One region of the Pseudoalteromonas carrageenovora IAM 12662 genome, then DNA from elsewhere that is predicted to be linked to it. Evidence: predicted binding sites of a transcription regulator. Region 1 holds the regulator's gene; the other holds the start of a gene.
What was found. Region 1 encodes sigma-54, which starts transcription at its own class of promoters, with help from an activator protein. Its sites were predicted from a motif close to GTTGGCACGNNNNTNGNNT; they were not measured.

Region 1 (3,963 bases):
TTTTAAACTACGATTGATTAACAATAACTTGGTAAAGCTCAGCATCGGATTTTGCACAGCGTAACTGTTTACAAAATTCTTTGTCATTTAGTTTATCAGCTATGGTTGCGAGAGTCTTTAGGTGCTGTTGGTTATCACCATCTGGTACGATGAGTGCAACAAATATATCAACAGGGCGGTTATCAATCGCATCAAAATTTATGGCTGTCTCGCTTACAAGCACTATTGCTAATGGCTCTTCTGCGCCACTCATTCTTCCATGAGGAATTGCAATACCACGGCCTATGCCTGTGCTACCAAGCTTCTCTCTATTCATTAGAGCACACAAAATATCTTGCTGAGAAAGATAAGGAAGCTTTTCATGAGCGAGTTCGCTAATAAACTCTAAAATTCTTTTTTTGCTATTAAAAAGGACCGCAGCTTTGCTGCAGTCCTGGCATATAAGTGAGCTTAATTTCATCATATTAGTGTCGAGCAAGCTTCTCTTTGTGTTTAATAACTTGACGATCGAGCTTGTCAATCAACGAGTCTATGGCAGCATACATGTCTTGATGTTCGGTAGATGCAAATAACTCTGCACCACTTACATGGATTGTAGCTTCAGCTTTTTGGTTAAGTTTTTCTACATCGAGAATGACATGAACATTGTTTATATGATCAGAATGCCTTTCTAGCTTTGCAAATTTATTATTTACGTAGTCTCTTAATGAATCAGTAACATCTACATGACGACCAGTTAAGTTTAGTTGCATAAGCGTTTTCCTCTTTGTTTTGCGTCTTATATCAAACTCTTTCGTTGATTAGACGGTGGAATAGCCAGAGATTCGCGGTATTTTGCGATTGTGCGTCTAGCTACTTTAATTCCTTGCTCAGCCAATATATCCGCAATTTTACTATCACTCAATGGTTTTGCTGAGTTTTCTGCGGCAATCAGTTTTTTAATCAAAGCGCGTATTGCTGTAGATGAACACTCACCACCATTTTCGGTGCTTACGTGGCTTGAGAAAAAGTATTTAAGCTCAAATATACCACGTGGCGTGTGCATATACTTTTGAGTAGTTACACGCGAAATAGTCGACTCGTGCATCTCTACCATTTCAGCAACATCGTTTAAAACCATAGGTTTCATGGCTTCTGGACCGTGTTCAAAAAAGCCCTGTTGTTGCTTAACAATACAATTAGTTACTTTTAGTAGTGTGTCGTTTCTACTCTCTAGGCTCTTTATAAACCATTTAGCTTCTTGTAAATGAGAGCGAATAAATTGACTATCACCACTAGATTTAACTGTTCGTGACATAGCTGCATATTGGCTATTAACACGTATCTTAGGCATGCTATCTGGGTTTAGCTCAACTACCCAACGGCCTTTTATTTTTTTAACTGATACATCGGGGATCACATACTCTGATTCTTCCCTTACAATAGTATCTGCTGGCTTAGGGTTTAGAGTGTGAATTAACGTCATTACTTCTTTAAGCTCGTCTTCTTTGAGCTTAGTTTTCTTCATTAATGTACGATAGTCGCGAGCCGCTAATAGATCAATATGATCGGTTAAAATCATCTTTGTTTCATTGATAAAAGGCGTATCTTTATCAAACTGATTTAGCTGAATACACAAACACTCTTGTAAGCTACGAGCTGCTATACCCACCGGATCAAACAACTGAATACGTTTTAAAACGGCTTCTATTTCATCAAGTTCAACTTCGCCCTCGTCGTCGTTCTCTTGATTAAAGCTTTCTAAAATATCTTCACAGCTTAGCGTTAATATACCTGAGTCATCGACTGCTTCAACAATCGCTATTGCAATTGCTTCATCAGTAGGGCTAAACGGCGTGAGCTGTAATTGCCACATTAGGTATTCGTGAAGAGTTTCGGTTGAAGCACCTTGGTAAATAGACTCATCTTCTGGCATAGGGCCTGATGATGAAGCAGGAGCTGCGCTCATGTACTCATCCCAGCTTACATCCATAGCCATTTCGTCACTTACTGTGTCTTTAGTAAGTGCTTCACCACTGTCTTGCTCGTACTCGCTTGGTTTTTCGTCGGCATTAGCACTTACGGTTAATTCATCGTTATCTGCTTTTTGCTCGTTTTTGCCAGCTGATTCTTCCGTGTAATCTTGTTCATCTACTTCTAGAAGCGGATTGCTATCAAGCGCTTCTTGTATTTCTTGCTGGAGATCCAATGTACTGAGTTGCAACAAACGAATTGCTTGTTGCAGTTGTGGAGTCATTGTAAGTTGCTGGCCCATGCGCAGCTGTAATGATTGCCTCATGTATCTCTAACAATCCTTTTATGTTGTTATAATTAATACTAGCAGATGCTTAAAGACATGGCGTAAATGTTACAGCCTAAATTGCTCGCCTAAATAAACATCGCGTACCGTTTTATCATTTAATACGTGCTCTGGTGTACCAGAAGCGATTAACTCTCCATGAGAAACAATGTAGGCTTTTTCACAAACATCAAGGGTTTCTCTTACGTTATGATCGGTAATTAATACACCAATCCCACGATTTTTAAGATGTTCTATTATTTTCTTTATATCTAACACCGATATAGGGTCTACACCTGCAAAGGGTTCGTCGAGCAATATAAATTTAGGATTAGCAGCTAGTGCGCGTGCAATTTCTACGCGGCGTCGCTCACCACCCGATAAAGCCATACCTTGGCTGTCTCGAATATGTTGAATACTAAATTCATCTAACAAGTTGTTAAGCGTATCTTCTCTTGCTTTTTTGTTAAGCTCTTTCCGCGTTTCTAAAATAGCCATTAAATTTTGATAAACGGTAAGTTTTCTAAAAATTGATGACTCTTGTGGTAAGTAGCCTATGCCTAATCTAGCACGACTATGCATAGGTAAAAGAGTAATATCGTTCTCATCAATAGAAATTTTGCCTTTATCACTCGGTACAAGGCCCACTATCATATAAAATGTAGTGGTTTTACCTGCGCCGTTAGGCCCAAGCAATCCAACAATACTGCCAGCTTTGACTTCTAGACCAACATTTTTTACTACTTCACGGCCTTTATAGCTTTTTGCTAATAGCTCTGCTTTTAATGTACTCATGGCTGGCCTTTGTCACTTTTTTTTACTTTTTTAGGCTCAACAGGCACTAAAATAGTGTGAACGCGATCGGTAGAGTTTTCATCTTTTTCGGCGCTAATTAATTGCTGTTGCATGTCGTATGTAATACTTTTTGCATTGATTTTTTGCCCCGCTTGAGCGACCTCAGCATCGCCAACTAGCGTTAAAAATCGCTTAGCAACATCGTAGCGTACTTCGTTTGCACTGGCGCTCATTACTGTGCCGTCAGCTTGTTTTTCTTCAAAATAAGCTGGGCTACCTGTTGCTATTAGTAATTGCTTGTTATCACCTAAATCTTCGCGTTTGTGTACTTCTAATCGGTCAGCTGTAATACGACGATTACCGTGAATAATCTCTACGTTTTTTTCAAAAATCCCTACATTAGCTTTTAACTGGCCTTCTTGTTTGTCAGCGCTAATTGAAATTTGATTGGCAGCAGGAGAAGCTTCTTGTTCTGCTGCATAGCCATTAAAAGCAAGTAGAAGAGTTGGAATTATAAGTATTTTAGAAATTTTATTGGTCATAGTATATGGTTCGCGTATGGTTAATTAGTTTAATCACTTCAGTTTTTAAGTCGGCTTCAAGGCCTTTACCGGTGATTTTTAAATTGGGTCCAGTGATGACAACAGGTTGCTCCGAGCGCATTGTTAATAGTTCTATATCAACCTGAATATTATCAGCGTTGATTTTGTCTATCATGGCGTTATCGGTTAAGTTTTTGGCAACTACATTACCTTCTAATATCAACTGTTTGTCTTCGTATAATGTTGCTTCGTCAGCGTTTATTTGCCACGTTTGCTTTTCGTTATATAAAGTAAATATAGGCTTTTCAAAAAATGTAAAACCTAGCTGCTGGTATAGCTCCATTTTAG
Region 2 (3,963 bases), 1.5 Mb from region 1:
CTAACAGTTTAGATTTAAACGAAACAGGTGATGCTAAAGGGTCTGCAGTTGCAGAAGCCGCGGTTGATAATTTAAAAATTAAGGTAACTGATGCGTCAGGTCAATTAGTGAAAACAATTGATATGGGCTCTCAGCCTGCTGGAGCGGTTCGTTTTACTTGGGATGGTACCAACGAAGACGGTGAGCGCTTACCTGAAGGTGAATACACTGTATCAGCTGAAGGAAGTACCGACGGTGAATTTTCAAGCTTACCAATAGCGACATTTAAGAACATTGAAAGCGTTAATATAAATGGCTCAAGCGGCATTATTATTAACACTAAAGAAGGCGCGGTTAGACTGACAGATGTTGCAGAAATCGCATAATAAAATTTAGTATTTTTTGCCTGCCAGCAGGCCACATATTTAAAGGTTAGAGGTGAATTATGAGCTTCAATATTGCATTAACCGGCCTTGCTGCCGCACAAAAAGATTTAGACGTAACAGCAAATAATATTGCAAACGTTAATACAACGGGCTTTAAAGAGTCACGTGCTGAGTTTGCTGATGTATATGCATCATCAGTATTTAGTGCAGGTAAAACTAAAAATGGTGATGGTGTACAAACCACTATGGTTGCACAACAGTTTCATCAGGGGTCGTTACAGTTTACTAATAACTCATTAGACTTAGCGATTACGGGTGAAGGTTATTTTGCAATGACTGATGATATTTCATCGCAAGATTTAACATACACACGTGCGGGTGCATTTAAGCTTAACCAAGATAATTTTATGGTAGATGCTAAAGGTAATTATTTACAAGCCTTTCCAGTTGATTCATCAACAGGTGATACTACCTCTGTGAGTTTAAGTACAACTAACCCAGTACAAATTCCGGATTCGTCGGGTTCTCCTCGAGCAACAGAAAATGTATATCTATCTTTTAACTTGGATGCAACTGCAGATCCAACGGGTATAGATTTTGACCCTACATCAAATGGTACGTACAACTCTTCAACATCAACAACTGTATATGATTCATTAGGTGAGCCACATATTTTACAATACTTCTTTGTTAAAGAAGAAGATGCGGCTTCTGGTGGCACAGACAACAGCTGGGAAGTATATGCCACTCTTGATGGTAAAGTAGTTGATGGTACAACGGGCGCAGAACAAACTACAACGCCATATACACCTATCACTACACTAGGTTTCGACTCAAGCGGTTTGCCGTCTACAACAGACGGTGTAGCTAACACGAACTTAACAACGTTTGACGAAATAAACCTACCAGCAGGTGCAGGCACTGGGCTATCTACCATGCTTGATAACGGTGCAACATTTCCTAGCACAGGTATTGAGCTGAACTGGCGTGATGAAAATAACACAGCTGGTCGTATTCCTACTCAGTACTCGAGTGGTTTTGAAGTAAAAGCACTTGATCAAGATGGCTCAACAGTAGGTCGTTTAGCCGGGATCGATATTGGCACCGATGGTAAACTTGTTGCTTCATACAGTAATGGCGATTCAACTTACCTAGGTCAAGTTGCTATGGTTCGCTTCCCTAATTCACAAGGTTTATCGCAAGTAGGCGATACAAGTTGGAAGCAAAGTATTGACTCTGGAGAGCCTGTTGCAGGTGAAGCAGGATCAGGTACTTTTGGTAGTATTAACTCCTCTGCACTTGAGCAATCAAATACAAATTTGACAAACGAACTTGTAGATTTGATTACAGCCCAACGAAATTATCAGGCCAACTCACGTGCGCTTGAAGTTAACTCAACCATTCAGCAAAGCATTTTGCAGATTCGATAAGTTAAATTTAATTCAAATAGGCTGCATTTTTGCAGCCTTTTTTATGATCTCCTGTATAAAACCTTCCTGTTTATTGCGTCAATTTTAATCTGGCATCTATTTTGCATTTATCAACTCAGAGATTTTTATGTGAGTCGATACTATGGACAAAATGGTCTACATTGCCGCCTCTGGCGCTAAGCAAAGCCTGCAGGGGCTTGCGCTCAAAGCCAATAATTTGGCGAATGCAAATACAACTGGCTTTAAAGCTGACTTTGCTCAGGCGCGCTCTATGCAAGCGTTTGGCGAAGGTTTGCCGACACGTGTATTTTCAATGCAAGAGCGCCCAGGCTCAAACATGGTATCGGGTGGCATAATACAAACCGGACGCGATTTAGATATTGCGATGAGCGATAACGCTTGGCTTGCAGTACAGGATGCATCGGGCAACGAAGCTTACACAAAAGTAGGTACGCTTAATATCACAGCGCAAGGCATGTTAGTAACAAGTCATGGTCGTCAAGTAATTGGCGAGGGTGGCCCTGTTATTTTACCTGTACCGGTCGAAAAAATTGGTTTTAGTGAAGATGGTGCCATTCAAGTACGCCCGCAGGGTGCACCGGCTAACTTCTTAGAAGAAGTGGACACGCTAAGAGTTGTAGAAGCTAACAGCTCGCAACTTGAAAAAGGTAACGATGGCTTATTTAGGCCTGTAGCAGGGCAAGCTGTTGACACCTCTGCAAATGTAAAAGTATTAAGTGGTTCGCTTGAAATGTCTAATGTGAACCCTGTTCACGAAATGGTCGACATGATAAGTCACCAGCGTCAATTTGAATTACAAGTAAAACTAATGAAAACAGCTGAAGAAATTGACGAACGTCAAGATCAGCTCATGCGCATAGTTTAACTTTAAAATGAGGGCATAATTATGAATCCAGCATTGTGGATCAGTAAAACAGGGCTAGACGCTCAACAAACCGATATATCGGTTATTTCAAATAACTTAGCGAATGCCAGCACCGTAGGTTACAAAAAAAGCCGCGCTATATTTGAAGATTTACTCTATCAAAATATTAATCAGCCGGGTGGTCGTTCATCGCAAGATACCGAAATGCCGTCAGGTTTAATGTTAGGTGCGGGTGCTAAGGTGGTTGCCAACCAAAAAGAGTTTACTCAAGGTAATATGTTAACTACCGAGAACTCTTTAGATTGGATGATTTCTGGCGAAGGTTTTTTTGAAGTACTTCAGCCAGATGGCAATATTGCCTACTCACGCAATGGCCAATTTACAACTGATGGCGATGGACGAATTGTAACCTCTGGAGCTGGCTACGTAATTCAGCCCGAAATGAATGTACCAGATGACGCACAATCAATAACCGTTTCACAAGATGGCGAAGTGTCGGTACGTGTTGCAGGTCAAGCTGATAACGTGGTTATTGGGCAGTTAACAATTAGTGACTTTATTAATCCATCAGGCCTTGAACCAATTGGGCAAAACCTTTACACCGAGACTGCTGTTAGTGGTGCACCGGTACAAGGTAACCCGGGAGTTGAAGGACTTGGAAGTATTATTCAAGGTTCACTTGAAACATCAAATGTAAATGTAACCGAAGAGCTGGTAAACCTAATTGAAACGCAGCGTATTTACGAGATGAACTCCAAGGTTATCTCGGCCGTTGACGAAATGATGAGTTACATTAATCAACAGCTTTAAAGAGTAAGGGGACTTTTATGCGTAAAATTTTATTTATTTCAGCAGGTGCTTTATTTTTAAGTGGCTGTATGTCTACGCAAAATAGTGAAGTAGTACAAGACGATCCGTACTATGCACCTATGTACCCAGAGCCCGTTGTAGAGCCCCTGGTAGCAACTGGGTCTTTATTTAATACTCATACTTCTAACGATTTATATTCAGACAAAAAAGCACTACGTACTGGCGATATAATTACGGTTAAACTTGAAGAGTCTACCCAAGCTACTAAAGCCGCTAAAACAGAAACAGATAAAGAAACTGACGCAAGCCTCGATCCTGTTATCGGCTTAGGTGGTTTACCTGTAAATATTGGTGGCGACAGTATTCAGTTTGGTATTGGCAGCGATTCATCGTTTACGGGTGATTCTAAATCAAATCAATCAAACAGTTTAGTAGGCGATATTTCGGTAAATGTTATGCGTGTTTTACCAAA

Region 2: flgF (flagellar basal-body rod protein FlgF) is a predicted target of sigma-54. The motif match lies at 1,884-1,902, and genes of this name have one in related genera.

The regions. Positions count from the first base shown of each region.
Region 1 covers NZ_LT965928.1:592,288-596,250, forward strand. Annotated here, with positions in the region: gene ALFOR1_RS02755 (PTS sugar transporter subunit IIA) at 8-460, opposite strand; gene hpf (ribosome hibernation promoting factor) at 465-752, opposite strand; gene ALFOR1_RS02765 (RNA polymerase factor sigma-54) at 779-2,278, opposite strand; gene lptB (LPS export ABC transporter ATP-binding protein) at 2,348-3,073, opposite strand; gene lptA (lipopolysaccharide transport periplasmic protein LptA) at 3,070-3,615, opposite strand; gene lptC (LPS export ABC transporter periplasmic protein LptC) at 3,605-3,963, opposite strand, start outside.
Region 2 covers NZ_LT965928.1:2,691,811-2,695,773, reverse strand. Annotated here, with positions in the region: gene ALFOR1_RS12235 (flagellar hook assembly protein FlgD) at 1-365, shown strand, start outside; gene flgE (flagellar hook protein FlgE) at 425-1,795, shown strand; gene flgF (flagellar basal-body rod protein FlgF) at 1,938-2,681, shown strand; gene flgG (flagellar basal-body rod protein FlgG) at 2,703-3,491, shown strand; gene flgH (flagellar basal body L-ring protein FlgH) at 3,509-3,963, shown strand, end outside.